Regions from separate parts of the Clavibacter tessellarius genome, predicted to be linked through region 2. Evidence: riboswitches for the same ligand, from Rfam matches in the RefSeq annotation. Region 2 holds a riboswitch; each other region holds the start of a gene.
What was found. Region 2 has a riboswitch for fluoride ahead of glnA (type I glutamate--ammonia ligase). Riboswitches for the same ligand answer to the same signal wherever they lie in the genome.
Positions count from the first base shown of each region.

Region 1 (7,853 bases), on a different replicon from region 2:
GTGAAGACAGCCGGCTTCGACGCCACCTCGTTCGAGGGATCCGCGCGAGTCTTCGATCGCGAGCGCGCCGCACTGGACGCGCTAACCGAAGGCCGCATCCGCCCGGGCGACGTCGTCGTGATCCGCTACGAAGGCCCCAAGGGCGGACCAGGCATGCGCGAAATGCTCGCCATCACGGCCGCCATCAAGGGCGCGGGATTGGAAAAGGACGTCCTCCTTCTCACCGACGGGCGGTTCTCCGGCGGCACCACCGGCTTGTGCATCGGCCACGTCGCCCCGGAAGCCGCAGACGGCGGCGTCATCGCGTTCGTGTGCGACGAGGACCGGATCCGCGTCGACATCCCCACCCGACGCGTCGACCTCCTCGTCGACGAGGAAGAGCTGGAGCGACGCCGACAGGGCTGGGTACCTCTGCCTGTTCGGTACACCACGGGGAGTGCTCGCCAAGTACACGCGCCTCGTCGGATCGGCCGCCATCGGAGCGGTCACCGGGTAGGGGGCCAGCAGGACGAGCGCTGCGCGCTCGTCGCTGCTCGCCGCATGACGCACGGGCCGGCCTCCCGGAGGAGGACGGCCCGTGCGTCATTCGCCCCGCTGCGGGGCGCCGGCGGGATCAGACGCCGTAGTACAGCTCGAACTCGAACGGGTGCGGGCGCTGCGCGAGGGGCTTGATCTCCATCTCGCGCTTGTACTCGATCCACGTCTCGATGAGGTCGGGTGTGAACACGTTGCCGGCCGTGAGGAACTCGTGGTCGGCCTCGAGCGCCTCGAGGGCGGCTCCGAGCGACGCGGGCACCTGCGGGATGTTCTTCGCCTCCTCGGGCGGGAGCTCGTAGAGGTCCTTGTCGACGGGCTCGTGCGGCTCGATGCGGTTCTTGATGCCGTCGATGCCGGCCATGAGCTGCGCGGCGAACGCGAGGTACGGGTTGCTCGACGCGTCGGGCGCGCGGAACTCGATGCGCTTCGCCTTCGGGTTCGTGCCCGTGATGGGGATGCGGATCGACGCCGAGCGGTTGCCCGCCGAGTACACGAGGTTGACGGGCGCCTCGAAGCCGGGGACGAGGCGGTGGTACGAGTTCACCGTCGGGTTCGTGAACGCGAGGATGGCGGGCGCGTGCTTGAGGATGCCGCCGATGTACCAGCGCGCGACGTCCGACAGCCCGCCGTAGCCGGCCTCGTCGTAGAACAGCGGCTTGCCGTCGTTCCAGAGCGACTGGTGCGTGTGCATGCCCGAGCCGTTGTCGCCGAACAGCGGCTTCGGCATGAACGTGGCCGTCTTGCCCCACTGCTCGGCCGTGTTCTTGACGATGTACTTGAACTTCAGGATGTCGTCCGCCGCGTGCACCATGGTGTCGAAGCGGTAGTTGATCTCGGCCTGGCCGCCCGTGCCCACCTCGTGGTGCGCGCGCTCGAGGATGAGGCCGGCGTCGATCAGCTTGAGGCTGATGTCGTCGCGGAGGTCGGCCTGCTTGTCGACCGGGCTGACGGGGAAGTAGCCGCCCTTGTAGGGCGTCTTGTTGCCCAGGTTGCCGCCCTCCTCCTCGCGGCCCGAGTTCCAGGCGCCCTCCTCGGAGTCGACCGAGTAGAAGCTCGTGTGCTGGTTCACCTCGTAGCGGACGTCGTCGAAGATGTAGAACTCGGCCTCGGGCGCGAAGAACGCGGTGTCGGCGATGCCGGACGCGGCGAGGAACTTCTCGGCCTTCTTGGCCACCTGGCGCGGGTCGCGGGCGTAGATCTCGCCGTTGCGGGGGTTGTAGATGTCGAACACCATGATGAGGGTGCGCTCGATGCGGAACGGGTCGATGTAGGCCGTCGTCACGTCGGGGATGAGCTGCATGTCCGACTCGTGGATGCTCGCGAAGCCGCGGATGGACGACCCGTCGAAGGCGATCCCCTCCGTGAAGAACTTCACGTCGACCGTGGATGCGGGGATCGTGAGGTGCTGCTGGACGCCGGGAAGGTCAGTGAACCGGACGTCGAGGAACGTGACGTCCGTGTTCGTGATGAAGTCCAGGACTTGGCTGGGGTCAGTGAACACGCTGGCTGCTTTCTGCGTCGATGCGCAGGTGATCGCCTCAGGACCGATGGCACCGCAAGCGACCACCCGTACGGGTGGGATAGGAACCATCAGCAAGCGGTGCGGTTCGGACGGGTCGTCCTGGCGGGATCCATCGCCGCCGCGAGTGTAGCCCGCGCCGCACATCGAATCGTGTGCCACCCCTCGGCCCGTGGGACAGCGAAGGGTCCGGGAACGCCAGCGTCGGTGCGGGCTACCCGATGACGGGGCGATCCGCCGGCCACTCGTAGAGGAGGGTCCGCCGTCGGATGGCCAGGGCCGACGCTAGCCCGATCGGACCGACGCGGCCGGCGAACATGAGAGCGGCGAGGACGTACTTCCCGACCGTTGCTGCCCCAGAGGCTCATCCACCCGTTGGTGCCGGACGTGCGCTTGGGCAGCAGCATTCGGTTAGGCACCGCAGCGGCACGCGCGCGCGCTCACGCGGCAGCTTGACGGCGGGGAAGTAGGCCGCGGGCTAAGGGTGTCGCTGGCACTCCACCGCAGCCCGGGCCGCCATCGATTGATCAAGATCAGACGCCACTAAGCGGCGAAAGTCACAGCGCACGTCGCGCGACGCCGCGCTGGTCCGGGGAGGGATCCCTCGGCGGACGCTGGCAGACCCGCTAGCCATCGGCCAAGATCGGGTCATGGCCGACGCCCCCAGCCCTGCAGAAGCTAAGCGCCGCTCACGGCGAGGCTTCCGCGTGATCGGGACCGCGATCCTCGCGTTCAGCGTGCAGGGGTTCATCCTGGCGTCGGCCATCCGAGAGCAGAACGCGACCCTTGGCATCATCTGGGCCGTTGTGATCGTCATGTTCATCGGACTCTTCATGTTCGAGCGCTCCCGCGAGCGAACGCGCCGTGGGCGCGAAGCCCTCGGCAAGAACTGACGGGGCAGCGACGCCGGTCGTGACCCGCCACCGAGCACCGCGCCGCCCACGGATGCGTCCTTCAAGGGATCCCTTGCCGGACGCTGCGAGCGTGCGTCGTACGGGCCCCCTGTGGCGACCGGTCAGCGCTCGAAGCTCGCGGCGCACTCGGCCCTGGCCCTCCGCATCCGAGCGTCCGTCGTGACGTGGGCCGAATTGATGCTGCGCTCGTCCTCGAGCTCACTCCTCGCGTGGTCGGCGTTCATCTCGTCCTGGTCCTTCGCGATCAGCTCGAGCGCGGCGCGCGGCCGGTCGACACGGAACACGACGGCCCAACGGACCCCCGCAGAGCGGTCCTCCGCGAGGCGGAGGATCTGCTCATCGTCCGGGTACCGCATGCCGCTCCCCACAGCCGAGGCGCGGACCTCCCAGTTGCGATCCGTGACGAGTCGCTCCATCTGCTCCCGCGTGATGCGCGGATTCGCAGCGCACGCGGCGCGCACTCGCCGGTCGCCATCGCTCATGAGCGTCTCGAACACGTCGAGGTGGTTCGTCGTCTCGGCCATCCGAGAGCGGATCTCGGTGGAGGCGTTCTCCATGAGCGCGCATTGCACGTCGCGTGCGAGGGATCGCTCGTCGTGATCCAAGAACGTGCCAGCCAGTGCGAGGCGGAGCCACCTGTCGGCCGACCGGGCGACCGCCATCTGCAGGGCCGGCCGCTCGGCCAGATTCGAGGCGGCGGCCCAGCGCACCGAACCGACACGGTCGTCGAGCAGGTTCGAGATGGTCTCGTCATCGGCCGCGGGATTTGACGCGACCGCATAACGCACCGACAGCGACCGGTGCGAGCTGAGGGATCGCAAGACAGCGCCGTCGCGTGTCTCCGTGGCCCCTAGCGCGATGGCTTGGACAGTGGGCATGAGTGGATGATCCCACGGGGATGCGAGGTCGGGTCCGCCGTCGCGGCATCTAGTAGCTCATGGGCTGAGGCGCCCACGAACGTGACCGCACCGTGCCATGAGGTTCGGCAACGGGCCCCTGCGGGACGGGCTCATGTTCGGCCGCGGCGGACCGCTGTCCGCTCATGTCAGCCGTTCGAGCAGGTCTCCGTGGCAGCGGCCTGACCCGTGACGTTGTCCGGCAGCGCCGCCGGGGGAGCGGTTGTCCCGCCGGATGAGGGCGCGGCTACGTCCGCGGGGGGACCCGTGGCGGGATCGGTGGGCTCGGCGAGGACGACGCCTTGGCCGGTGCTGTCGGGGGCGAGCGTGAAGTCCGCGTCGGTGGCGATGAGCTGCATCATCTGGTCACCGGTCGCCACGTCCTGCGCGACGCGGCCGCTCTCGAGGTAGGTGGTGGGGTACTGGACGAAGACGAACTTGTCGAGCGGGATGTCCTTGACGGTGAGGGCGAGGGACGTGATGGCGGCGGGGTTGTTCAGCGAGGTGGAGAGGCTCATGTTGTCGACGGCGGCGCGTGCGATGCCGTAGAGCTTGGCGGGGTTGGTGAGTGTGTCGGTGCTGGTGATGGTGCGTAGCAGTGCGCTGAGGAACACCTGCTGGTTGCTGATCCGGGAGAGGTCGCTGTTGTCGCCGATACCGTGGCGGACGCGGAGGAACTGGACCGCGTTCTCGCCCTGGAGGAGCTGTGGGCCGGCGGCGAGGTCGAGGTTGGTGCGCCAGTCCTTGATCGGATTGGCGAGGCAGACGGTGACGCCGCCGACGGCGTTGGACATCTCGATGACGCCGTTGAACTGCACCGAGCCGCCGTAGGGGATGTCGAGGCCCGTGATGCTCTCGACGGTGCGCACGACGCACGGCAAGCCGCCGGTTTCCAGGGCGGTGTTGATCTGCACGCCGCTCGCCGTCGACTCCTCGGTCGTGCCGTCAGCGCTCTGGCATGCGGGACGGTCGATGAGCATGTCCCGTGGGAAGGAGACGACGGTCGCGCGGGTGTGGTCCTCGCTGATGTGGAGCAGCATCGTGACGTCGTTCAGCTCCGCCGTACCGACGTCCTTCGTCGCTCCGTAGCCGTCGCCCTGGTCACGACGCGAGTCGTTCCCGACGAGCAACACGTTCGCACCGCCGTCGATTGCACCCATGGAGGGCGGAAGGGCGTCCCCGTCCGAGATGTCGACGGAGTTTGCCCGGACCGTGCGTGCGAGGTCCCATGCTGCGACCGCAGCGACGGAACCGGTACTGACCAGGGCGACCGCTGCCACGACTGCGACGAAGTTGGCTGCAGTGCGTACGGCGCTGGGCTTCCTCAGTCGACCGTGACGGGCGATGCCGGAAGCCCGTCGCCGCTCGCGCTGAGCTGCCCTGGTGTCTTCGGCCACGTTGACTCCTTCTTGGGCGGATGCGGCGCGGACGCGTCTCATCGAGGCTATGTGGCGCGCGTCGCGCGACATACGCCGAGACAGGCGTCATCCCCGGACTGGGGCGCGGTCGATACGTGTCCGGGTATCCATCCCTCGTCGGACCCGTCGCCGACGTCGATACCATCATCGAATGACAGAAAACGCGCCTTCCACCGATCCTTTGATCGCACACCCCGAGGGCACTTCAACCGCAGCGGGCGAAGGCGCTTCGACCGGAGGGACGCCGAGTCGTGTATCGAAGGCCACGTGGATCTCGGCTGGCCTAGCGGCCCTCGTCGTGATCGCGCTGGTGATCGTCCTGGTGCGCATGGCCGGGAATGTGTGGGTTGCCGTCACGTTTGCCGGCCTTGCTGGCGTGTGCGCAATCGCGAAGGAGGTCCTGGCGGCGTTCTCTCTCGACAAGGGCTTCAAGGGCAAGACAGAGGGCCTGGAGCAATCGGCCGCGATAGCTTCGCTCTTTGCGGTCGTGTTCGGCGCCCCCGCAGTAGTTGCAACGATCACGGCGCTCATCGCGCCGGCGATGCCCGCAGGGGGCCAGTAGCGTTTCCTCGCGACGAGACGTGCGTCCGGTTTGGGATCCCCTGACGGACGACTCCCTATGTATGGGCCCGTCTGGGCAGATGGCGCGCTGTGGTTAGTCCGCCGGCAGAGTGCCGCTGGCTATGGTGAGCGCATGCGTACGTGGGACTTCTACCTCCCGGGTGAGGACGTGGTGTCCAACGGCTGGGGCGCGGAGGTGACGCAACAGGCCGCGCTTGACGCAGATCTCCTCGAGGGGCTGCTGCGAGGCCCCAACCCCGACCACGGGGATTTGGAGATCGCGGTGTCGCTTGCCCGGGTCGTGCATGACGAGTACGAGGCCTACGGCACCGCTGGGTCACCGCTGACCAATGACGACTCCCGTCTGCTAGTCCGAGCGTTGAAGGCGGTCCTCGCTCGCCTTGGTATAGACACTTTCGATCCGCCGTTCCGTGACTTCGACACGTTCCGCAGGCACTGGCTAGCGAACGATGGGTACGGCAGCTGGCAAGTTAGACGGAACATCCTCCATGACCAATTCGATGCGCTGCACGATTTGCTGTCCGACCGCGAGACGGACTCACTCACCGGCGCGCTGGCCGACCCCATATCGCCGCGGAAGGCCACCGGCTGGCAGCGCGTCGACGACGAGCTGAACGAGATGCGGCGACACTTCCAGACAGCTCGAACGGAACAGGATTACTCGAACGTCGGGAACGACGCGGTGGCCGCGCTCGAGGCGCTCTCCGCGGCCTCCTATGAGCACGCACGCCACGGTGAGCTTGATGCCGACGAGCCCCCGGTCCCCAACACGAAGGCCCGTCTCGGCCGAGTGGTTGAGGTCGAGCTACCGGGGTCCGAAAACGCCGAGCTGCGCAAGGTCGTCCGCGCGGCTATCGAGCTCGCTCAGGCCACGAAGCACCGTAGGAACGGCGATCGGCGTTCCGCAGGCATGGCGGCAGACGCGGTGCTGCTCGTCGTGAATCTGATCCGGCGACTTCGGTGATCTCCCGCCGGGCCGTGGTCTCGACAGCCTCTTGCGAGAGTTTCGAGTCCAGGCGCCCCGGTAGGGTCCCCGACCGGCGGCCGCCGGTCGGGACCACGGCGGCCGCCGGCCGGAATTCACGGACAGTCAGATCCTCGCCGCCGCGCAGCTCATCGCGGCCGATCGGCCGGCGGCACAGGTCCCACGGAATCTAGGCACCTCCCGCACGACGCTCTACCGCCGGCCAGGGGTTATCGAATCCGCAGCGCCTCGATGAGGTCCGGGTACAGCCCAGCGAACTCGCTGGCGTTCCTCTCGCTCGATCGGACGCTGGGGAACGTGATGGTGGGAAGCCCCTCGAACGTGGCCTTCACGACGATCGTGTACCACTTGTTGTCGTTGGTGACGAAGGACGCATAGCCGTTCGTGGACATGGATAGGGCGGTCAGGGCGGTCAGGGCGACGACACGCACCTCGAGTTCGTGGTCCGGCTTGACGTCTACGAACGCGACGTGAGTCTTCGTGACGGCAACGGCCGTGCCCTCCAACTTCGGAGGCTCGGGGTCATTCGAGGTCTCGAACGAGTGCGTGGCGTAGACGACGGGCTTGCCGTCGAGCGCCGTGTCGATGAGCTTCACGAGCTTGTCGAACGTGAGCTTGCGGGGGTCGCTCACGACGCGGTAATGCACGTCGTGCTGACCGGCGAAGAACAGCCGGTCGTAGAGGATTGAGTACGTGGACTTCTCGGGTTCGGGCATGAGCCCGACGGTAGCCCGGCGCCATGAACCGCGCGCCCTCCACATCGGGGGGCGTGCCGGCCGGCACGGCGTCGGTGCGCTACAGGCCGCGAGCGGCTGCGATCTGGTCGGCGATGCCGTCCAGGCCGCGTGCCCGGAGCTCGCGGATGAAGACCGGCCACGGGGGCACATTGCTCCGGTACGGCTTGTCCGCCGGGCCGGTGTAGAGGCCGCCGCCTGGGCCCGTGTGGAGCCCGCCGCCGGGTCCGGTGTGGAGCCCGCCGCCTGGGCCCGTGTGAAGGCCACC
Region 1 is NZ_CP040789.1:21,254-29,106, reverse strand. Features, by position in the region: gene FGG90_RS15600 (IlvD/Edd family dehydratase) at 1-672, shown strand, start outside; gene glnA (type I glutamate--ammonia ligase) at 614-2,038, opposite strand; fluoride riboswitch at 2,112-2,185, opposite strand; gene FGG90_RS15590 (hypothetical protein) at 2,707-2,949, shown strand; gene FGG90_RS15585 (hypothetical protein) at 3,072-3,791, opposite strand; gene FGG90_RS15580 (LCP family protein) at 4,016-5,026, opposite strand; gene FGG90_RS15575 (hypothetical protein) at 5,661-5,846, shown strand; gene FGG90_RS15570 (hypothetical protein) at 5,979-6,830, shown strand; gene FGG90_RS15565 (hypothetical protein) at 7,061-7,567, opposite strand.
Region 1: linked by a shared signal. The riboswitch ahead of glnA (type I glutamate--ammonia ligase) and the one ahead of glnA (type I glutamate--ammonia ligase) in region 2 are both predicted to bind fluoride.

Region 2 (7,853 bases):
GACGTCTCCCAGGCCCTGCTCATGACGGCCGCGGAGGTCGCCCCGCTGATCACCGGCAGGAGCTGGGTGTCGATCACCGAGCTCGACGCCGCCCTGGCCGCACTCGACGGCACCGCCGGGTACTCGCGGTTGGGAGCGAACACCGTGGTCGCGACCTCCATCGCCATGTCGCGCGCGTTCGCCGCCGCCGCTGGACTGCCGCTGTGGCGGTGGATCGCTGACGTCACCGGCAGCACGCCGCGCCTCCCCGTACCGCACTTCAACGTCCTCAACGGCGGCGCTCACGCTGCGAACGCGCTCGACTTCCAGGAGTTCATGATCGCGCCCGTCTCCGCGACCAGCATGGTCGACGCCGTCCGCGTGGGGTCGGACGTCTACCACGCCCTCTCTGGCATCGTGCGGGAACGCTTCGGCGCGGTCGGACTCGGCGACGAGGGCGGTTTCGCACCGGCGATCACATCCCCGGAGGAGGCCCTGGATCTACTGGTCGACGCCATCCGCATTTCCGGACACGACGCGGGCGTGAACGCGATGGCTATCGCACTCGACCCCGCAGCGAACGAGTTCGCGCTCGGCGACGGCACGTACCGGATCGTCGATCAGCACCTGGACCGTGACGGCCTCGTCGCGTACTACGAGCGCCTCGTCGGCACCTACCCGATCCGCAGCATCGAGGACGGCTTCTCGGAGGACGACCATGCCGGGTGGAAGGCCATGAACACCGCTCTGGGCTCTCGTCTGCAGATCGTCGGCGACGACCTCTACGTCACAGACCCCCAGCGCATTCGCGACGGGGGCCGGGATGGCCTGTCCAACGCCGCCCTGATCAAGCCCAACCAGATCGGCACCGTGTCGCAGACCTTGGACGCGATTCGCACGGCCCGCGAGCTGGGTATGCGCAGCATGGTCTCGCACCGCTCCGGAGAGACCACGGACGCGTTCATCGCGGACCTCGTCGTCGGAACCGGCACTGGGCAGATCAAGTCCGGAGCCCCCGCACGAGGCGAGCGCGTGGCGAAGTACAACCGGCTCACCGAGATCGAAGAGACCGCACACGACCTGCCGTACGGGCTGGCATGACCCGTCAGCAAGCACGACGAGCGTCACACGGCACGTGCGTGCACGGCCACGAGAACACGCGACGAAAGAGGGTGCGATGACTGGAGCAACCGACATGAAGCCACGGAGCTGGGCTGTGACGCACGGGATCGAGGCGACGCCGTCCCGCGGCATGCTGCGGGCCGTCGGCATGGGCGACGAGGACTGGGACAAGCCGCAGATCGGCATCGCCTCGTCGTGGAACGAGATCACGCCGTGCAACCTGTCCCTGGACCGTCTCGCCCAGGGAGCGAAGGAGGGTGTCCATCGAGGTGGCGGCTACCCGCTGCAGTTCGGCACGATCTCCGTCTCGGACGGGATCTCGATGGGCCATGAGGGCATGCACTTCTCCCTCGTGTCTCGGGAGGTGATCGCCGACAGCGTCGAGGTCGTCGTCAGCGCTGAGCGGTTGGACGGCACCGTCCTGCTCGCCGGATGCGACAAGTCCCTCCCAGGGATGCTCATGGCAGCCGCGCGACTCGACCTCGCGAGCGTGTTCCTCTACGCAGGATCCGTCCTACCCGGATACGTGCAGCACGCCGACGGGACGGGCAGGGAGGTCACCATCGTCGACGCGTTCGAAGGCGTCGGCGCCTGTGCTGCCGGAACCATGACCGAGGAAGAGCTGAAGAAGATCGAGTGCGCGTCCGTCCCCGGGGAAGGCGCATGCGGGGGCATGTTCACCGCGAACACCATGGCCTGCATGGCCGAGGCGCTGGGCATGTCGCTACCCGGATCCGCGGCGCCACCGAGCGCCGACCGCCGTCGCGACCAGTACGCGCACCGATCAGGTGAAGCGGTCGTGGAGATGATCCGGATGGGGATCACCGCACGTCACATCCTCACCAGAGAGGCATTCGAGAACGCCATCGCCGTCGCCATGGCACTCGGAGGGTCGACCAACGTGGTGCTCCACCTGCTGGCGATCGCGCACGAGGCTGAGGTCGAGCTCACCCTCGACGACTTCGACCGGATCGGATCCAAGGTCCCGCACCTGGCCGACATGAAGCCCTTCGGGCGCTTCGTGATGCGCGACGTAGACCGTCGAGGCGGTGTCCCCGTCATCATGAAGGCGCTGCTGGACGCCGGCCTGCTCCACGGCGACTGCCTGACGGTCACAGGCAAGACCGTCGCAGAGAACCTCGCGGAGATCGACCCACCCGAGCCCGACGGGGAGGTGTTCCACCGCCTCGACGATCCCCTCCACGCCACCGGCGGACTCACGATCCTCCGAGGGTCGCTTGCGACCGACGGCGCTGTTGTGAAGACAGCCGGCTTCGACGCCACCTCGTTCGAGGGATCCGCGCGAGTCTTCGATCGCGAGCGCGCCGCACTGGACGCGCTAACCGAAGGCCGCATCCGCCCGGGCGACGTCGTCGTGATCCGCTACGAAGGCCCCAAGGGCGGACCAGGCATGCGCGAAATGCTCGCCATCACGGCCGCCATCAAGGGCGCGGGATTGGGAAAGGACGTCCTCCTTCTCACCGACGGGCGGTTCTCCGGCGGCACCACCGGCTTGTGCATCGGCCACGTCGCCCCGGAAGCCGCAGACGGCGGCGTCATCGCGTTCGTGTGCGACGAGGACCGGATCCGCGTCGACATCCCCACCCGACGCGTCGACCTCCTCGTCGACGAGGAAGAGCTGGAGCGACGCCGACAGGGCTGGGTACCTCTGCCTGTTCGGTACACACGGGGAGTGCTCGCCAAGTACACGCGCCTCGTCGGATCGGCCGCCATCGGAGCGGTCACCGGGTAGGGGGCCAGCAGGACGAGCGCTGCGCGCTCGTCGCTGCTCGCCGCATGACGCACGGGCCGGCCTCCCGGAGGAGGACGGCCCGTGCGTCATTCGCCCCGCTGCGGGGCGCCGGCGGGATCAGACGCCGTAGTACAGCTCGAACTCGAACGGGTGCGGGCGCTGCGCGAGGGGCTTGATCTCCATCTCGCGCTTGTACTCGATCCACGTCTCGATGAGGTCGGGTGTGAACACGTTGCCGGCCGTGAGGAACTCGTGGTCGGCCTCGAGCGCCTCGAGGGCGGCTCCGAGCGACGCGGGCACCTGCGGGATGTTCTTCGCCTCCTCGGGCGGGAGCTCGTAGAGGTCCTTGTCGACGGGCTCGTGCGGCTCGATGCGGTTCTTGATGCCGTCGATGCCGGCCATGAGCTGCGCGGCGAACGCGAGGTACGGGTTGCTCGACGCGTCGGGCGCGCGGAACTCGATGCGCTTCGCCTTCGGGTTCGTGCCCGTGATGGGGATGCGGATCGACGCCGAGCGGTTGCCCGCCGAGTACACGAGGTTGACGGGCGCCTCGAAGCCGGGGACGAGGCGGTGGTACGAGTTCACCGTCGGGTTCGTGAACGCGAGGATGGCGGGCGCGTGCTTGAGGATGCCGCCGATGTACCAGCGCGCGACGTCCGACAGCCCGCCGTAGCCGGCCTCGTCGTAGAACAGCGGCTTGCCGTCGTTCCAGAGCGACTGGTGCGTGTGCATGCCCGAGCCGTTGTCGCCGAACAGCGGCTTCGGCATGAACGTGGCCGTCTTGCCCCACTGCTCGGCCGTGTTCTTGACGATGTACTTGAACTTCAGGATGTCGTCCGCCGCGTGCACCATGGTGTCGAAGCGGTAGTTGATCTCGGCCTGGCCGCCCGTGCCCACCTCGTGGTGCGCGCGCTCGAGGATGAGGCCGGCGTCGATCAGCTTGAGGCTGATGTCGTCGCGGAGGTCGGCCTGCTTGTCGACCGGGCTGACGGGGAAGTAGCCGCCCTTGTAGGGCGTCTTGTTGCCCAGGTTGCCGCCCTCCTCCTCGCGGCCCGAGTTCCAGGCGCCCTCCTCGGAGTCGACCGAGTAGAAGCTCGTGTGCTGGTTCACCTCGTAGCGGACGTCGTCGAAGATGTAGAACTCGGCCTCGGGCGCGAAGAACGCGGTGTCGGCGATGCCGGACGCGGCGAGGAACTTCTCGGCCTTCTTGGCCACCTGGCGCGGGTCGCGGGCGTAGATCTCGCCGTTGCGGGGGTTGTAGATGTCGAACACCATGATGAGGGTGCGCTCGATGCGGAACGGGTCGATGTAGGCCGTCGTCACGTCGGGGATGAGCTGCATGTCCGACTCGTGGATGCTCGCGAAGCCGCGGATGGACGACCCGTCGAAGGCGATCCCCTCCGTGAAGAACTTCACGTCGACCGTGGATGCGGGGATCGTGAGGTGCTGCTGGACGCCGGGAAGGTCAGTGAACCGGACGTCGAGGAACGTGACGTCCGTGTTCGTGATGAAGTCCAGGACTTGGCTGGGGTCAGTGAACACGCTGGCTGCTTTCTGCGTCGATGCGCAGGTGATCGCCTCAGGACCGATGGCACCGCAAGCGACCACCCGTACGGGTGGGATAGGAACCATCAGCAAGCGGTGCGGTTCGGACGGGTCGTCCTGGCGGGATCCATCGCCGCCGCGAGTGTAGCCCGCGCCGCACATCGAATCGTGTGCCACCCCTCGGCCCGTGGGACAGCGAAGGGTCCGGGAACGCCAGCGTCGGTGCGGGCTACCCGATGACGGGGCGATCCGCCGGCCACTCGTAGAGGAGGGTCCGCCGTCGGATGGCCAGGGCCGACGCTAGCCCGATCGGACCGACGCGGCCGGCGAACATGAGAGCGGCGAGGACGTACTTCCCGACCGTTGCTGCCCCAGAGGCTCATCCACCCGTTGGTGCCGGACGTGCGCTTGGGCAGCAGCATTCGGTTAGGCACCGCAGCGGCACGCGCGCGCGCTCACGCGGCAGCTTGACGGCGGGGAAGTAGGCCGCGGGCTAAGGGTGTCGCTGGCACTCCACCGCAGCCCGGGCCGCCATCGATTGATCAAGATCAGACGCCACTAAGCGGCGAAAGTCACAGCGCACGTCGCGCGACGCCGCGCTGGTCCGGGGAGGGATCCCTCGGCGGACGCTGGCAGACCCGCTAGCCATCGGCCAAGATCGGGTCATGGCCGACGCCCCCAGCCCTGCAGAAGCTAAGCGCCGCTCACGGCGAGGCTTCCGCGTGATCGGGACCGCGATCCTCGCGTTCAGCGTGCAGGGGTTCATCCTGGCGTCGGCCATCCGAGAGCAGAACGCGACCCTTGGCATCATCTGGGCCGTTGTGATCGTCATGTTCATCGGACTCTTCATGTTCGAGCGCTCCCGCGAGCGAACGCGCCGTGGGCGCGAAGCCCTCGGCAAGAACTGACGGGGCAGCGACGCCGGTCGTGACCCGCCACCGAGCACCGCGCCGCCCACGGATGCGTCCTTCAAGGGATCCCTTGCCGGACGCTGCGAGCGTGCGTCGTACGGGCCCCCTGTGGCGACCGGTCAGCGCTCGAAGCTCGCGGCGCACTCGGCCCTGGCCCTCCGCATCCGAGCGTCCGTCGTGACGTGGGCCGAATTGATGCTGCGCTCGTCCTCGAGCTCACTCCTCGCGTGGTCGGCGTTCATCTCGTCCTGGTCCTTCGCGATCAGCTCGAGCGCGGCGCGCGGCCGGTCGACACGGAACACGACGGCCCAACGGACCCCCGCAGAGCGGTCCTCCGCGAGGCGGAGGATCTGCTCATCGTCCGGGTACCGCATGCCGCTCCCCACAGCCGAGGCGCGGACCTCCCAGTTGCGATCCGTGACGAGTCGCTCCATCTGCTCCCGCGTGATGCGCGGATTCGCAGCGCACGCGGCGCGCACTCGCCGGTCGCCATCGCTCATGAGCGTCTCGAACACGTCGAGGTGGTTCGTCGTCTCGGCCATCCGAGAGCGGATCTCGGTGGAGGCGTTCTCCATGAGCGCGCATTGCACGTCGCGTGCGAGGGATCGCTCGTCGTGATCCAAGAACGTGCCAGCCAGTGCGAGGCGGAGCCACCTGTCGGCCGACCGGGCGACCGCCATCTGCAGGGCCGGCCGCTCGGCCAGATTCGAGGCGGCGGCCCAGCGCACCGAACCGACACGGTCGTCGAGCAGGTTCGAGATGGTCTCGTCATCGGCCGCGGGATTTGACGCGACCGCATAACGCACCGACAGCGACCGGTGCGAGCTGAGGGATCGCAAGACAGCGCCGTCGCGTGTCTCCGTGGCCCCTAGCGCGATGGCTTGGACAGTGGGCATGAGTGGATGATCCCACGGGGATGCGAGGTCGGGTCCGCCGTCGCGGCATCTAGTAGCTCATGGGCTGAGGCGCCCACGAACGTGACCGCACCGTGCCATGAGGTTCGGCAACGGGCCCCTGCGGGACGGGCTCATGTTCGGCCGCGGCGGACCGCTGTCCGCTCATGTCAGCCGTTCGAGCAGGTCTCCGTGGCAGCGGCCTGACCCGTGACGTTGTCCGGCAGCGCCGCCGGGGGAGCGGTTGTCCCGCCGGATGAGGGCGCGGCTACGTCCGCGGGGGGACCCGTGGCGGGATCGGTGGGCTCGGCGAGGACGACGCCTTGGCCGGTGCTGTCGGGGGCGAGCGTGAAGTCCGCGTCGGTGGCGATGAGCTGCATCATCTGGTCACCGGTCGCCACGTCCTGCGCGACGCGGCCGCTCTCGAGGTAGGTGGTGGGGTACTGGACGAAGACGAACTTGTCGAGCGGGATGTCCTTGACGGTGAGGGCGAGGGACGTGATGGCGGCGGGGTTGTTCAGCGAGGTGGAGAGGCTCATGTTGTCGACGGCGGCGCGTGCGATGCCGTAGAGCTTGGCGGGGTTGGTGAGTGTGTCGGTGCTGGTGATGGTGCGTAGCAGTGCGCTGAGGAACACCTGCTGGTTGCTGATCCGGGAGAGGTCGCTGTTGTCGCCGATACCGTGGCGGACGCGGAGGAACTGGACCGCGTTCTCGCCCTGGAGGAGCTGTGGGCCGGCGGCGAGGTCGAGGTTGGTGCGCCAGTCCTTGATCGGATTGGCGAGGCAGACGGTGACGCCGCCGACGGCGTTGGACATCTCGATGACGCCGTTGAACTGCACCGAGCCGCCGTAGGGGATGTCGAGGCCCGTGATGCTCTCGACGGTGCGCACGACGCACGGCAAGCCGCCGGTTTCCAGGGCGGTGTTGATCTGCACGCCGCTCGCCGTCGACTCCTCGGTCGTGCCGTCAGCGCTCTGGCATGCGGGACGGTCGATGAGCATGTCCCGTGGGAAGGAGACGACGGTCGCGCGGGTGTGGTCCTCGCTGATGTGGAGCAGCATCGTGACGTCGTTCAGCTCCGCCGTACCGACGTCCTTCGTCGCTCCGTAGCCGTCGCCCTGGTCACGACGCGAGTCGTTCCCGACGAGCAACACGTTCGCACCGCCGTCGATTGCACCCATGGAGGGCGGAAGGGCGTCCCCGTCCGAGATGTCGACGGAGTTTGCCCGGACCGTGCGTGCGAGGTCCCATGCTGCGACCGCAGCGACGGAACCGGTACTGACCAGGGCGACCGCTGCCACGACTGCGACGAAGTTGGCTGCAGTGCGTACGGCGCTGGGCTTCCTCAGTCGACCGTGACGGGCGATGCCGGAAGCCCGTCGCCGCTCGCGCTGAGCTGCCCTGGTGTCTTCGGCCACGTTGACTCCTTCTTGGGCGGATGCGGCGCGGACGCGTCTCATCGAGGCTATGTGGCGCGCGTCGCGCGACATACGCCGAGACAGGCGTCATCCCCGGACTGGGGCGCGGTCGATACGTGTCCGGGTATCCATCCCTCGTCGGACCCGTCGCCGACGTCGATACCATCATCGAATGACAGAAAACGCGCCTTCCACCGATCCTTTGATCGCACACCCCGAGGGCACTTCAACC
Region 2 is NZ_CP040790.1:31,983-39,835, reverse strand. Features, by position in the region: gene eno (phosphopyruvate hydratase) at 1-1,080, shown strand, start outside; gene ilvD (dihydroxy-acid dehydratase) at 1,175-2,854, shown strand; gene glnA (type I glutamate--ammonia ligase) at 2,972-4,396, opposite strand; fluoride riboswitch at 4,470-4,543, opposite strand; gene FGG90_RS15810 (hypothetical protein) at 5,065-5,307, shown strand; gene FGG90_RS15805 (hypothetical protein) at 5,430-6,149, opposite strand; gene FGG90_RS15800 (LCP family protein) at 6,374-7,384, opposite strand.

Region 3 (7,853 bases), on a different replicon from region 2:
CCGTCACCGGTCCGGCCGACGCCGGCACCGCATCCACCACGGCGACGGCCCTCGTCGCAGCCACCGCCCGCCTGGACGCGGCATTCGAGGAGATGACTTCATGGGTCCGACGTACCGCCTAGCGACCCCGGCGGTCTTCGCGGCCGCCGTGGTGCTCACCGTCCTCGCCGCGCTCGGCGGCGTGGCCCTGCTCGGCAACGAGCTCTCCTACCCGTTCATGATCGCGGTCCTCGCGATCCTGCTGGTGGGCGTGCTCGTGAAGGAGACCGTCTCCAACGGGGACCCGATCACCCCGGGCGGCATCGTCGCCTTCACGGGCCTGCTGCTGTTCGTGCTGCGCCCGCTCACGGTCGCCAACAGCATGGAGACGAGCCCCGGCGCCATCGCCGACACGCGCTTCTTCTCCCCCACGCTGCAGCTCGCCGCGAGCTCCGCCCTCATCGAGGCGCTGATCTTCTTCTCGGCGTTCTTCGTCGTCTACTACTACACGGTGGCCCGCGAGGCCCGCCGCATCGCCCGCGGCGGCGAGGACGCCAAGTCCCTGCAGGACAACGCCCTCGCGGGCGGCCCCGCCTTCGTCGACCCCGACACGCAGGTGCGCTGGCAGCGCGTGTTCAACACGTCGGTCTCGCAGGCCATCGTGGTGATCTCCTCGGTCGTGGCCCTCGGCCTCCTCGTGTACCTGGTGCTCTCCTCCGGCGGCATCCAGGCGTACACGACGGGCCTCGCCAACCGGAGCGACTTCCTCTCCGGCAAGTCGTTCATCGGCCTCTCCTACATCCCCGTGCAGATCGCGATCGTCTACAACGTGCTCGCACGCCGACAGAAGGGCCTCGAGGGCTGGAACTGGGTCAACCTGGTCGCCGTGCTGGTGCTCGTGGTCTGCGCCGGGTCCGCCGGCGGCCGCGGACCGCTCATCATCGGCGTGTTCCTGCCGTTCCTGATCCTCAAGCAGGTCGGTCCGAAGCCGTTCCGCTTCCGCACCATCGCCCTCATCGGCGGCGTGACGGCCGTGGTCGCGATGGTCTACTCGATCGTCATCCGCGAGTCCACGTTCGACAACGGCCGCTCGCTCGACCGCCTCACGCAGGACCCGATCGGCGTGCTCCTCGACCGCCTCACCAGCGGCATCGAGACCCGCCCGTTCGACGTGCTCATCCGCCTCAACGAGGTCGCGTCGCTGCCCGACTTCGTCTACCAGTGGGGCGCCACCTACGCGGCCGTGCCGGCCTGGTTCGTCCCGCGCGGGCTCTGGGAGGACAAGCCGTTCGGCGGCGGCAACACGTGGTTCACGTCCACCTACGTGCCCCGGTTCTACGGCGTCAACCGCGTCGAGACGAGCCTGTCGGCCATCGGCGAGGCGTTCTCGAACTTCGGCATCCCCGGGGTGGTCGCCGTCGGCGCGCTCCTCGGGCTCGTGGCCGGCCTCTTCATCCGCGCGCGCATGCGCCGCCGCGGCGTGCTGGGCGGCGCCATCGCGGTCGTCGTGACCCCGTACCTCTTCTCCCTCATCCGCGGCGACGCGTACCAGGGCATGTCGACGAGCATCGCGTCGCTCGTGATCCTCGTGCTCTTCTTCTGGTTCTCCACCACGCGGAAGCAGGTGACCGGACCCGTGAGCGCCCCCGAGCCGCTGCCGGACGAGACGGCGTCGGCCGCCGAGCGCGAGCGCGCCCTCGTCGGCGCGGGCGTCGCCGCGGGCGCCGGCGTGGCCGAGCCCCGGCCGGCGGTCGGCAACGGCCGCGCGTTCCCCGCCGGCCGCCCGGCCGTGACCTGGGACCGCGACCGATGACGGGCCCCGAGATCACCGGCGACCCCGCCGAGGGCGCCGACCGCCGGGACCGCACGGCCCGCGCCGGCCGCGCGGATCGCGGCGACCGCGCCGACCGGCCGCGCCGCCCGCTGTGGAAGCGCAAGCGCCTGTGGATCCCCGTGGGCGTCGTCGTCCTGGCGGTCGTCGGCGTCGGCGTCTCGGCCGCGCTGATCCTGCCCCGCGTCGACACCGTGCAGAGCGAGCTCCGCGCCGCCCTGCCGCTCTCCGACCAGGTGTGTGACTTTCGCCGCTTAGTGGCGTCTGATCTTGATCAATCGATGGCGGCCCGGGCTGCGGTGGAGTGCCAGCGACACCCTTAGCCCGCGGCCTACTTCCCCGCCGTCAAGCTGCCGCGTGAGCGCGCGCGCGTGCCGCTGCGGTGCCTAACCGAATGCTGCTGCCCAAGCGCACGTCCGGCACCAACGGGTGGATGAGCCTCTGGGGCAGCAACGGTCGGGAAGTACGTCCTCGCCGCTCTCATGTTCGCCGGCCGCGTCGGTCCGATCGGGCTAGCGTCGGCCCTGGCCATCCGACGGCGGACCCTCCTCTACGAGTGGCCGGCGGATCGCCCCGTCATCGGGTAGCCCGCACCGACGCTGGCGTTCCCGGACCCTTCGCTGTCCCACGGGCCGAGGGGTGGCACACGATTCGATGTGCGGCGCGGGCTACACTCGCGGCGGCGATGGATCCCGCCAGGACGACCCGTCCGAACCGCACCGCTTGCTGATGGTTCCTATCCCACCCGTACGGGTGGTCGCTTGCGGTGCCATCGGTCCTGAGGCGATCACCTGCGCATCGACGCAGAAAGCAGCCAGCGTGTTCACTGACCCCAGCCAAGTCCTGGACTTCATCACGAACACGGACGTCACGTTCCTCGACGTCCGGTTCACTGACCTTCCCGGCGTCCAGCAGCACCTCACGATCCCCGCATCCACGGTCGACGTGAAGTTCTTCACGGAGGGGATCGCCTTCGACGGGTCGTCCATCCGCGGCTTCGCGAGCATCCACGAGTCGGACATGCAGCTCATCCCCGACGTGACGACGGCCTACATCGACCCGTTCCGCATCGAGCGCACCCTCATCATGGTGTTCGACATCTACAACCCCCGCAACGGCGAGATCTACGCCCGCGACCCGCGCCAGGTGGCCAAGAAGGCCGAGAAGTTCCTCGCCGCGTCCGGCATCGCCGACACCGCGTTCTTCGCGCCCGAGGCCGAGTTCTACATCTTCGACGACGTCCGCTACGAGGTGAACCAGCACACGAGCTTCTACTCGGTCGACTCCGAGGAGGGCGCCTGGAACTCGGGCCGCGAGGAGGAGGGCGGCAACCTGGGCAACAAGACGCCCTACAAGGGCGGCTACTTCCCCGTCAGCCCGGTCGACAAGCAGGCCGACCTCCGCGACGACATCAGCCTCAAGCTGATCGACGCCGGCCTCATCCTCGAGCGCGCGCACCACGAGGTGGGCACGGGCGGCCAGGCCGAGATCAACTACCGCTTCGACACCATGGTGCACGCGGCGGACGACATCCTGAAGTTCAAGTACATCGTCAAGAACACGGCCGAGCAGTGGGGCAAGACGGCCACGTTCATGCCGAAGCCGCTGTTCGGCGACAACGGCTCGGGCATGCACACGCACCAGTCGCTCTGGAACGACGGCAAGCCGCTGTTCTACGACGAGGCCGGCTACGGCGGGCTGTCGGACGTCGCGCGCTGGTACATCGGCGGCATCCTCAAGCACGCGCCCGCCATCCTCGCGTTCACGAACCCGACGGTGAACTCGTACCACCGCCTCGTCCCCGGCTTCGAGGCGCCCGTCAACCTCGTGTACTCGGCGGGCAACCGCTCGGCGTCGATCCGCATCCCCATCACGGGCACGAACCCGAAGGCGAAGCGCATCGAGTTCCGCGCGCCCGACGCGTCGAGCAACCCGTACCTCGCGTTCGCCGCGCAGCTCATGGCCGGCATCGACGGCATCAAGAACCGCATCGAGCCGCACGAGCCCGTCGACAAGGACCTCTACGAGCTCCCGCCCGAGGAGGCGAAGAACATCCCGCAGGTGCCCGCGTCGCTCGGAGCCGCCCTCGAGGCGCTCGAGGCCGACCACGAGTTCCTCACGGCCGGCAACGTGTTCACACCCGACCTCATCGAGACGTGGATCGAGTACAAGCGCGAGATGGAGATCAAGCCCCTCGCGCAGCGCCCGCACCCGTTCGAGTTCGAGCTGTACTACGGCGTCTGATCCCGCCGGCGCCCCGCAGCGGGGCGAATGACGCACGGGCCGTCCTCCTCCGGGAGGCCGGCCCGTGCGTCATGCGGCGAGCAGCGACGAGCGCGCAGCGCTCGTCCTGCTGGCCCCCTACCCGGTGACCGCTCCGATGGCGGCCGATCCGACGAGGCGCGTGTACTTGGCGAGCACTCCCCGTGTGTACCGAACAGGCAGAGGTACCCAGCCCTGTCGGCGTCGCTCCAGCTCTTCCTCGTCGACGAGGAGGTCGACGCGTCGGGTGGGGATGTCGACGCGGATCCGGTCCTCGTCGCACACGAACGCGATGACGCCGCCGTCTGCGGCTTCCGGGGCGACGTGGCCGATGCACAAGCCGGTGGTGCCGCCGGAGAACCGCCCGTCGGTGAGAAGGAGGACGTCCTTTCCCAATCCCGCGCCCTTGATGGCGGCCGTGATGGCGAGCATTTCGCGCATGCCTGGTCCGCCCTTGGGGCCTTCGTAGCGGATCACGACGACGTCGCCCGGGCGGATGCGGCCTTCGGTTAGCGCGTCCAGTGCGGCGCGCTCGCGATCGAAGACTCGCGCGGATCCCTCGAACGAGGTGGCGTCGAAGCCGGCTGTCTTCACAACAGCGCCGTCGGTCGCAAGCGACCCTCGGAGGATCGTGAGTCCGCCGGTGGCGTGGAGGGGATCGTCGAGGCGGTGGAACACCTCCCCGTCGGGCTCGGGTGGGTCGATCTCCGCGAGGTTCTCTGCGACGGTCTTGCCTGTGACCGTCAGGCAGTCGCCGTGGAGCAGGCCGGCGTCCAGCAGCGCCTTCATGATGACGGGGACACCGCCTCGACGGTCTACGTCGCGCATCACGAAGCGCCCGAAGGGCTTCATGTCGGCCAGGTGCGGGACCTTGGATCCGATCCGGTCGAAGTCGTCGAGGGTGAGCTCGACCTCAGCCTCGTGCGCGATCGCCAGCAGGTGGAGCACCACGTTGGTCGACCCTCCGAGTGCCATGGCGACGGCGATGGCGTTCTCGAATGCCTCTCTGGTGAGGATGTGACGTGCGGTGATCCCCATCCGGATCATCTCCACGACCGCTTCACCTGATCGGTGCGCGTACTGGTCGCGACGGCGGTCGGCGCTCGGTGGCGCCGCGGATCCGGGTAGCGACATGCCCAGCGCCTCGGCCATGCAGGCCATGGTGTTCGCGGTGAACATGCCCCCGCATGCGCCTTCCCCGGGGACGGACGCGCACTCGATCTTCTTCAGCTCTTCCTCGGTCATGGTTCCGGCAGCACAGGCGCCGACGCCTTCGAACGCGTCGACGATGGTGACCTCCCTGCCCGTCCCGTCGGCGTGCTGCACGTATCCGGGTAGGACGGATCCTGCGTAGAGGAACACGCTCGCGAGGTCGAGTCGCGCGGCTGCCATGAGCATCCCTGGGAGGGACTTGTCGCATCCGGCGAGCAGGACGGTGCCGTCCAACCGCTCAGCGCTGACGACGACCTCGACGCTGTCGGCGATCACCTCCCGAGACACGAGGGAGAAGTGCATGCCCTCATGGCCCATCGAGATCCCGTCCGAGACGGAGATCGTGCCGAACTGCAGCGGGTAGCCGCCACCTCGATGGACACCCTCCTTCGCTCCCTGGGCGAGACGGTCCAGGGACAGGTTGCACGGCGTGATCTCGTTCCACGACGAGGCGATGCCGATCTGCGGCTTGTCCCAGTCCTCGTCGCCCATGCCGACGGCCCGCAGCATGCCGCGGGACGGCGTCGCCTCGATCCCGTGCGTCACAGCCCAGCTCCGTGGCTTCATGTCGGTTGCTCCAGTCATCGCACCCTCTTTCGTCGCGTGTTCTCGTGGCCGTGCACGCACGTGCCGTGTGACGCTCGTCGTGCTTGCTGACGGGTCATGCCAGCCCGTACGGCAGGTCGTGTGCGGTCTCTTCGATCTCGGTGAGCCGGTTGTACTTCGCCACGCGCTCGCCTCGTGCGGGGGCTCCGGACTTGATCTGCCCAGTGCCGGTTCCGACGACGAGGTCCGCGATGAACGCGTCCGTGGTCTCTCCGGAGCGGTGCGAGACCATGCTGCGCATACCCAGCTCGCGGGCCGTGCGAATCGCGTCCAAGGTCTGCGACACGGTGCCGATCTGGTTGGGCTTGATCAGGGCGGCGTTGGACAGGCCATCCCGGCCCCCGTCGCGAATGCGCTGGGGGTCTGTGACGTAGAGGTCGTCGCCGACGATCTGCAGACGAGAGCCCAGAGCGGTGTTCATGGCCTTCCACCCGGCATGGTCGTCCTCCGAGAAGCCGTCCTCGATGCTGCGGATCGGGTAGGTGCCGACGAGGCGCTCGTAGTACGCGACGAGGCCGTCACGGTCCAGGTGCTGATCGACGATCCGGTACGTGCCGTCGCCGAGCGCGAACTCGTTCGCTGCGGGGTCGAGTGCGATAGCCATCGCGTTCACGCCCGCGTCGTGTCCGGAAATGCGGATGGCGTCGACCAGTAGATCCAGGGCCTCCTCCGGGGATGTGATCGCCGGTGCGAAACCGCCCTCGTCGCCGAGTCCGACCGCGCCGAAGCGTTCCCGCACGATGCCAGAGAGGGCGTGGTAGACGTCCGACCCCACGCGGACGGCGTCGACCATGCTGGTCGCGGAGACGGGCGCGATCATGAACTCCTGGAAGTCGAGCGCGTTCGCAGCGTGAGCGCCGCCGTTGAGGACGTTGAAGTGCGGTACGGGGAGGCGCGGCGTGCTGCCGGTGACGTCAGCGATCCACCGCCACAGCGGCAGTCCAGCGGCGGCGGCGAACGCGCGCGACATGGCGATGGAGGTCGCGACCACGGTGTTCGCTCCCAACCGCGAGTACCCGGCGGTGCCGTCGAGTGCGGCCAGGGCGGCGTCGAGCTCGGTGATCGACACCCAGCTCCTGCCGGTGATCAGCGGGGCGACCTCCGCGGCCGTCATGAGCAGGGCCTGGGAGACGTCGCGGCCAGCGTAGGCGTCGCCGCCGTCGCGGAGCTCGACGGCTTCGTGTGCACCGGTCGATGCTCCCGCCGGGGCGTCACCGGTGACGGTGGTCCCGTCGGTGAGCGTGAGGTGCACGCGGACCGTCGGGTAGCCGCGGGAGTCGAGGATGCGGGACGCGCGGAGGTCCGTGATGGTGACCGGGTGCAGGGTGCGGGTGACGTACTCGCCTGTGTGCCGTGATGCGTGGTGCGTGTTGCTGATGTACTCGTTCATGGGATCGCTTCTCATTCGGGGTAGGTCGTGCGCGGGAGCCGACGGTCGGCCGGCTGAGGGGTCAGCGGTGGCGGGGAAAGCGCTGCTGGGCTGTGCGGATGAGGGCCTCCGCGTCAGTGACAGAGGTCCACCCGGCGGTGGTCACGTGCTTGCCGTGCTCGGTCTCCTTGTAGTGGGAGAAGAAGTGCTCGATCTCCTGCAGGGTCGTGTCCGGGACGTCGGCGATGTCGTGGATGTCCGCGAAGCGGGGGTCACCGTAGGGGACGGTGAGGATCTTGTCGTCGCCGCCGTTCTCGTCGACCATGCGGAGCATTCCGACAGGACGCACGTCGATGACGACACCGGGGAAGGTCGGGCGGGGCAGGAGCACGAGCGCGTCCAGAGGATCACCGTCGTCGCCGAGGGTGTCATCGATGCTGCCGTAGTCCTGCGGGAACACCATGCTGGTGAACACGGCTCGGTCCAGGCGGATCCGCCCGGTCGCGTGATCGATCTCGTACTTGTTGCCGCTGCCGCGGGGGATCTCGATGGTGATGTCGAAGTGCATGTCGTCTCCTGTGTCGGGTCGGGGAG
Region 3 is NZ_CP040788.1:3,077,899-3,085,751, reverse strand. Features, by position in the region: gene FGG90_RS14750 (polysaccharide pyruvyl transferase family protein) at 1-122, shown strand, start outside; gene FGG90_RS14745 (O-antigen polymerase) at 101-1,792, shown strand; gene FGG90_RS14740 (hypothetical protein) at 1,789-2,133, shown strand; fluoride riboswitch at 2,483-2,556, shown strand; gene glnA (type I glutamate--ammonia ligase) at 2,630-4,054, shown strand; gene ilvD (dihydroxy-acid dehydratase) at 4,172-5,851, opposite strand; gene eno (phosphopyruvate hydratase) at 5,946-7,280, opposite strand; gene FGG90_RS14720 (inorganic diphosphatase) at 7,342-7,827, opposite strand.
Region 3: linked by a shared signal. The riboswitch ahead of glnA (type I glutamate--ammonia ligase) and the one ahead of glnA (type I glutamate--ammonia ligase) in region 2 are both predicted to bind fluoride.

Region 4 (7,853 bases), on a different replicon from region 2:
ACCGACATGAAGCCACGGAGCTGGGCTGTGACGCACGGGATCGAGGCGACGCCGTCCCGCGGCATGCTGCGGGCCGTCGGCATGGGCGACGAGGACTGGGACAAGCCGCAGATCGGCATCGCCTCGTCGTGGAACGAGATCACGCCGTGCAACCTGTCCCTGGACCGTCTCGCCCAGGGAGCGAAGGAGGGTGTCCATCGAGGTGGCGGCTACCCGCTGCAGTTCGGCACGATCTCCGTCTCGGACGGGATCTCGATGGGCCATGAGGGCATGCACTTCTCCCTCGTGTCTCGGGAGGTGATCGCCGACAGCGTCGAGGTCGTCGTCAGCGCTGAGCGGTTGGACGGCACCGTCCTGCTCGCCGGATGCGACAAGTCCCTCCCAGGGATGCTCATGGCAGCCGCGCGACTCGACCTCGCGAGCGTGTTCCTCTACGCAGGATCCGTCCTACCCGGATACGTGCAGCACGCCGACGGGACGGGCAGGGAGGTCACCATCGTCGACGCGTTCGAAGGCGTCGGCGCCTGTGCTGCCGGAACCATGACCGAGGAAGAGCTGAAGAAGATCGAGTGCGCGTCCGTCCCCGGGGAAGGCGCATGCGGGGGCATGTTCACCGCGAACACCATGGCCTGCATGGCCGAGGCGCTGGGCATGTCGCTACCCGGATCCGCGGCGCCACCGAGCGCCGACCGCCGTCGCGACCAGTACGCGCACCGATCAGGTGAAGCGGTCGTGGAGATGATCCGGATGGGGATCACCGCACGTCACATCCTCACCAGAGAGGCATTCGAGAACGCCATCGCCGTCGCCATGGCACTCGGAGGGTCGACCAACGTGGTGCTCCACCTGCTGGCGATCGCGCACGAGGCTGAGGTCGAGCTCACCCTCGACGACTTCGACCGGATCGGATCCAAGGTCCCGCACCTGGCCGACATGAAGCCCTTCGGGCGCTTCGTGATGCGCGACGTAGACCGTCGAGGCGGTGTCCCCGTCATCATGAAGGCGCTGCTGGACGCCGGCCTGCTCCACGGCGACTGCCTGACGGTCACAGGCAAGACCGTCGCAGAGAACCTCGCGGAGATCGACCCACCCGAGCCCGACGGGGAGGTGTTCCACCGCCTCGACGATCCCCTCCACGCCACCGGCGGACTCACGATCCTCCGAGGGTCGCTTGCGACCGACGGCGCTGTTGTGAAGACAGCCGGCTTCGACGCCACCTCGTTCGAGGGATCCGCGCGAGTCTTCGATCGCGAGCGCGCCGCACTGGACGCGCTAACCGAAGGCCGCATCCGCCCGGGCGACGTCGTCGTGATCCGCTACGAAGGCCCCAAGGGCGGACCAGGCATGCGCGAAATGCTCGCCATCACGGCCGCCATCAAGGGCGCGGGATTGGGAAAGGACGTCCTCCTTCTCACCGACGGGCGGTTCTCCGGCGGCACCACCGGCTTGTGCATCGGCCACGTCGCCCCGGAAGCCGCAGACGGCGGCGTCATCGCGTTCGTGTGCGACGAGGACCGGATCCGCGTCGACATCCCCACCCGACGCGTCGACCTCCTCGTCGACGAGGAAGAGCTGGAGCGACGCCGACAGGGCTGGGTACCTCTGCCTGTTCGGTACACACGGGGAGTGCTCGCCAAGTACACGCGCCTCGTCGGATCGGCCGCCATCGGAGCGGTCACCGGGTAGGGGGCCAGCAGGACGAGCGCTGCGCGCTCGTCGCTGCTCGCCGCATGACGCACGGGCCGGCCTCCCGGAGGAGGACGGCCCGTGCGTCATTCGCCCCGCTGCGGGGCGCCGGCGGGATCAGACGCCGTAGTACAGCTCGAACTCGAACGGGTGCGGGCGCTGCGCGAGGGGCTTGATCTCCATCTCGCGCTTGTACTCGATCCACGTCTCGATGAGGTCGGGTGTGAACACGTTGCCGGCCGTGAGGAACTCGTGGTCGGCCTCGAGCGCCTCGAGGGCGGCTCCGAGCGACGCGGGCACCTGCGGGATGTTCTTCGCCTCCTCGGGCGGGAGCTCGTAGAGGTCCTTGTCGACGGGCTCGTGCGGCTCGATGCGGTTCTTGATGCCGTCGATGCCGGCCATGAGCTGCGCGGCGAACGCGAGGTACGGGTTGCTCGACGCGTCGGGCGCGCGGAACTCGATGCGCTTCGCCTTCGGGTTCGTGCCCGTGATGGGGATGCGGATCGACGCCGAGCGGTTGCCCGCCGAGTACACGAGGTTGACGGGCGCCTCGAAGCCGGGGACGAGGCGGTGGTACGAGTTCACCGTCGGGTTCGTGAACGCGAGGATGGCGGGCGCGTGCTTGAGGATGCCGCCGATGTACCAGCGCGCGACGTCCGACAGCCCGCCGTAGCCGGCCTCGTCGTAGAACAGCGGCTTGCCGTCGTTCCAGAGCGACTGGTGCGTGTGCATGCCCGAGCCGTTGTCGCCGAACAGCGGCTTCGGCATGAACGTGGCCGTCTTGCCCCACTGCTCGGCCGTGTTCTTGACGATGTACTTGAACTTCAGGATGTCGTCCGCCGCGTGCACCATGGTGTCGAAGCGGTAGTTGATCTCGGCCTGGCCGCCCGTGCCCACCTCGTGGTGCGCGCGCTCGAGGATGAGGCCGGCGTCGATCAGCTTGAGGCTGATGTCGTCGCGGAGGTCGGCCTGCTTGTCGACCGGGCTGACGGGGAAGTAGCCGCCCTTGTAGGGCGTCTTGTTGCCCAGGTTGCCGCCCTCCTCCTCGCGGCCCGAGTTCCAGGCGCCCTCCTCGGAGTCGACCGAGTAGAAGCTCGTGTGCTGGTTCACCTCGTAGCGGACGTCGTCGAAGATGTAGAACTCGGCCTCGGGCGCGAAGAACGCGGTGTCGGCGATGCCGGACGCGGCGAGGAACTTCTCGGCCTTCTTGGCCACCTGGCGCGGGTCGCGGGCGTAGATCTCGCCGTTGCGGGGGTTGTAGATGTCGAACACCATGATGAGGGTGCGCTCGATGCGGAACGGGTCGATGTAGGCCGTCGTCACGTCGGGGATGAGCTGCATGTCCGACTCGTGGATGCTCGCGAAGCCGCGGATGGACGACCCGTCGAAGGCGATCCCCTCCGTGAAGAACTTCACGTCGACCGTGGATGCGGGGATCGTGAGGTGCTGCTGGACGCCGGGAAGGTCAGTGAACCGGACGTCGAGGAACGTGACGTCCGTGTTCGTGATGAAGTCCAGGACTTGGCTGGGGTCAGTGAACACGCTGGCTGCTTTCTGCGTCGATGCGCAGGTGATCGCCTCAGGACCGATGGCACCGCAAGCGACCACCCGTACGGGTGGGATAGGAACCATCAGCAAGCGGTGCGGTTCGGACGGGTCGTCCTGGCGGGATCCATCGCCGCCGCGAGTGTAGCCCGCGCCGCACATCGAATCGTGTGCCACCCCTCGGCCCGTGGGACAGCGAAGGGTCCGGGAACGCCAGCGTCGGTGCGGGCTACCCGATGACGGGGCGATCCGCCGGCCACTCGTAGAGGAGGGTCCGCCGTCGGATGGCCAGGGCCGACGCTAGCCCGATCGGACCGACGCGGCCGGCGAACATGAGAGCGGCGAGGACGTACTTCCCGACCGTTGCTGCCCCAGAGGCTCATCCACCCGTTGGTGCCGGACGTGCGCTTGGGCAGCAGCATTCGGTTAGGCACCGCAGCGGCACGCGCGCGCGCTCACGCGGCAGCTTGACGGCGGGGAAGTAGGCCGCGGGCTAAGGGTGTCGCTGGCACTCCACCGCAGCCCGGGCCGCCATCGATTGATCAAGATCAGACGCCACTAAGCGGCGAAAGTCACAGCGCACGTCGCGCGACGCCGCGCTGGTCCGGGGAGGGATCCCTCGGCGGACGCTGGCAGACCCGCTAGCCATCGGCCAAGATCGGGTCATGGCCGACGCCCCCAGCCCTGCAGAAGCTAAGCGCCGCTCACGGCGAGGCTTCCGCGTGATCGGGACCGCGATCCTCGCGTTCAGCGTGCAGGGGTTCATCCTGGCGTCGGCCATCCGAGAGCAGAACGCGACCCTTGGCATCATCTGGGCCGTTGTGATCGTCATGTTCATCGGACTCTTCATGTTCGAGCGCTCCCGCGAGCGAACGCGCCGTGGGCGCGAAGCCCTCGGCAAGAACTGACGGGGCAGCGACGCCGGTCGTGACCCGCCACCGAGCACCGCGCCGCCCACGGATGCGTCCTTCAAGGGATCCCTTGCCGGACGCTGCGAGCGTGCGTCGTACGGGCCCCCTGTGGCGACCGGTCAGCGCTCGAAGCTCGCGGCGCACTCGGCCCTGGCCCTCCGCATCCGAGCGTCCGTCGTGACGTGGGCCGAATTGATGCTGCGCTCGTCCTCGAGCTCACTCCTCGCGTGGTCGGCGTTCATCTCGTCCTGGTCCTTCGCGATCAGCTCGAGCGCGGCGCGCGGCCGGTCGACACGGAACACGACGGCCCAACGGACCCCCGCAGAGCGGTCCTCCGCGAGGCGGAGGATCTGCTCATCGTCCGGGTACCGCATGCCGCTCCCCACAGCCGAGGCGCGGACCTCCCAGTTGCGATCCGTGACGAGTCGCTCCATCTGCTCCCGCGTGATGCGCGGATTCGCAGCGCACGCGGCGCGCACTCGCCGGTCGCCATCGCTCATGAGCGTCTCGAACACGTCGAGGTGGTTCGTCGTCTCGGCCATCCGAGAGCGGATCTCGGTGGAGGCGTTCTCCATGAGCGCGCATTGCACGTCGCGTGCGAGGGATCGCTCGTCGTGATCCAAGAACGTGCCAGCCAGTGCGAGGCGGAGCCACCTGTCGGCCGACCGGGCGACCGCCATCTGCAGGGCCGGCCGCTCGGCCAGATTCGAGGCGGCGGCCCAGCGCACCGAACCGACACGGTCGTCGAGCAGGTTCGAGATGGTCTCGTCATCGGCCGCGGGATTTGACGCGACCGCATAACGCACCGACAGCGACCGGTGCGAGCTGAGGGATCGCAAGACAGCGCCGTCGCGTGTCTCCGTGGCCCCTAGCGCGATGGCTTGGACAGTGGGCATGAGTGGATGATCCCACGGGGATGCGAGGTCGGGTCCGCCGTCGCGGCATCTAGTAGCTCATGGGCTGAGGCGCCCACGAACGTGACCGCACCGTGCCATGAGGTTCGGCAACGGGCCCCTGCGGGACGGGCTCATGTTCGGCCGCGGCGGACCGCTGTCCGCTCATGTCAGCCGTTCGAGCAGGTCTCCGTGGCAGCGGCCTGACCCGTGACGTTGTCCGGCAGCGCCGCCGGGGGAGCGGTTGTCCCGCCGGATGAGGGCGCGGCTACGTCCGCGGGGGGACCCGTGGCGGGATCGGTGGGCTCGGCGAGGACGACGCCTTGGCCGGTGCTGTCGGGGGCGAGCGTGAAGTCCGCGTCGGTGGCGATGAGCTGCATCATCTGGTCACCGGTCGCCACGTCCTGCGCGACGCGGCCGCTCTCGAGGTAGGTGGTGGGGTACTGGACGAAGACGAACTTGTCGAGCGGGATGTCCTTGACGGTGAGGGCGAGGGACGTGATGGCGGCGGGGTTGTTCAGCGAGGTGGAGAGGCTCATGTTGTCGACGGCGGCGCGTGCGATGCCGTAGAGCTTGGCGGGGTTGGTGAGTGTGTCGGTGCTGGTGATGGTGCGTAGCAGTGCGCTGAGGAACACCTGCTGGTTGCTGATCCGGGAGAGGTCGCTGTTGTCGCCGATACCGTGGCGGACGCGGAGGAACTGGACCGCGTTCTCGCCCTGGAGGAGCTGTGGGCCGGCGGCGAGGTCGAGGTTGGTGCGCCAGTCCTTGATCGGATTGGCGAGGCAGACGGTGACGCCGCCGACGGCGTTGGACATCTCGATGACGCCGTTGAACTGCACCGAGCCGCCGTAGGGGATGTCGAGGCCCGTGATGCTCTCGACGGTGCGCACGACGCACGGCAAGCCGCCGGTTTCCAGGGCGGTGTTGATCTGCACGCCGCTCGCCGTCGACTCCTCGGTCGTGCCGTCAGCGCTCTGGCATGCGGGACGGTCGATGAGCATGTCCCGTGGGAAGGAGACGACGGTCGCGCGGGTGTGGTCCTCGCTGATGTGGAGCAGCATCGTGACGTCGTTCAGCTCCGCCGTACCGACGTCCTTCGTCGCTCCGTAGCCGTCGCCCTGGTCACGACGCGAGTCGTTCCCGACGAGCAACACGTTCGCACCGCCGTCGATTGCACCCATGGAGGGCGGAAGGGCGTCCCCGTCCGAGATGTCGACGGAGTTTGCCCGGACCGTGCGTGCGAGGTCCCATGCTGCGACCGCAGCGACGGAACCGGTACTGACCAGGGCGACCGCTGCCACGACTGCGACGAAGTTGGCTGCAGTGCGTACGGCGCTGGGCTTCCTCAGTCGACCGTGACGGGCGATGCCGGAAGCCCGTCGCCGCTCGCGCTGAGCTGCCCTGGTGTCTTCGGCCACGTTGACTCCTTCTTGGGCGGATGCGGCGCGGACGCGTCTCATCGAGGCTATGTGGCGCGCGTCGCGCGACATACGCCGAGACAGGCGTCATCCCCGGACTGGGGCGCGGTCGATACGTGTCCGGGTATCCATCCCTCGTCGGACCCGTCGCCGACGTCGATACCATCATCGAATGACAGAAAACGCGCCTTCCACCGATCCTTTGATCGCACACCCCGAGGGCACTTCAACCGCAGCGGGCGAAGGCGCTTCGACCGGAGGGACGCCGAGTCGTGTATCGAAGGCCACGTGGATCTCGGCTGGCCTAGCGGCCCTCGTCGTGATCGCGCTGGTGATCGTCCTGGTGCGCATGGCCGGGAATGTGTGGGTTGCCGTCACGTTTGCCGGCCTTGCTGGCGTGTGCGCAATCGCGAAGGAGGTCCTGGCGGCGTTCTCTCTCGACAAGGGCTTCAAGGGCAAGACAGAGGGCCTGGAGCAATCGGCCGCGATAGCTTCGCTCTTTGCGGTCGTGTTCGGCGCCCCCGCAGTAGTTGCAACGATCACGGCGCTCATCGCGCCGGCGATGCCCGCAGGGGGCCAGTAGCGTTTCCTCGCGACGAGACGTGCGTCCGGTTTGGGATCCCCTGACGGACGACTCCCTATGTATGGGCCCGTCTGGGCAGATGGCGCGCTGTGGTTAGTCCGCCGGCAGAGTGCCGCTGGCTATGGTGAGCGCATGCGTACGTGGGACTTCTACCTCCCGGGTGAGGACGTGGTGTCCAACGGCTGGGGCGCGGAGGTGACGCAACAGGCCGCGCTTGACGCAGATCTCCTCGAGGGGCTGCTGCGAGGCCCCAACCCCGACCACGGGGATTTGGAGATCGCGGTGTCGCTTGCCCGGGTCGTGCATGACGAGTACGAGGCCTACGGCACCGCTGGGTCACCGCTGACCAATGACGACTCCCGTCTGCTAGTCCGAGCGTTGAAGGCGGTCCTCGCTCGCCTTGGTATAGACACTTTCGATCCGCCGTTCCGTGACTTCGACACGTTCCGCAGGCACTGGCTAGCGAACGATGGGTACGGCAGCTGGCAAGTTAGACGGAACATCCTCCATGACCAATTCGATGCGCTGCACGATTTGCTGTCCGACCGCGAGACGGACTCACTCACCGGCGCGCTGGCCGACCCCATATCGCCGCGGAAGGCCACCGGCTGGCAGCGCGTCGACGACGAGCTGAACGAGATGCGGCGACACTTCCAGACAGCTCGAACGGAACAGGATTACTCGAACGTCGGGAACGACGCGGTGGCCGCGCTCGAGGCGCTCTCCGCGGCCTCCTATGAGCACGCACGCCACGGTGAGCTTGATGCCGACGAGCCCCCGGTCCCCAACACGAAGGCCCGTCTCGGCCGAGTGGTTG
Region 4 is NZ_CP040789.1:7,126-14,978, forward strand. Features, by position in the region: gene ilvD (dihydroxy-acid dehydratase) at 7-1,686, shown strand; gene glnA (type I glutamate--ammonia ligase) at 1,804-3,228, opposite strand; fluoride riboswitch at 3,302-3,375, opposite strand; gene FGG90_RS15515 (hypothetical protein) at 3,897-4,139, shown strand; gene FGG90_RS15520 (hypothetical protein) at 4,262-4,981, opposite strand; gene FGG90_RS15525 (LCP family protein) at 5,206-6,216, opposite strand; gene FGG90_RS15530 (hypothetical protein) at 6,851-7,036, shown strand; gene FGG90_RS15535 (hypothetical protein) at 7,169-7,853, shown strand, end outside.
Region 4: linked by a shared signal. The riboswitch ahead of glnA (type I glutamate--ammonia ligase) and the one ahead of glnA (type I glutamate--ammonia ligase) in region 2 are both predicted to bind fluoride.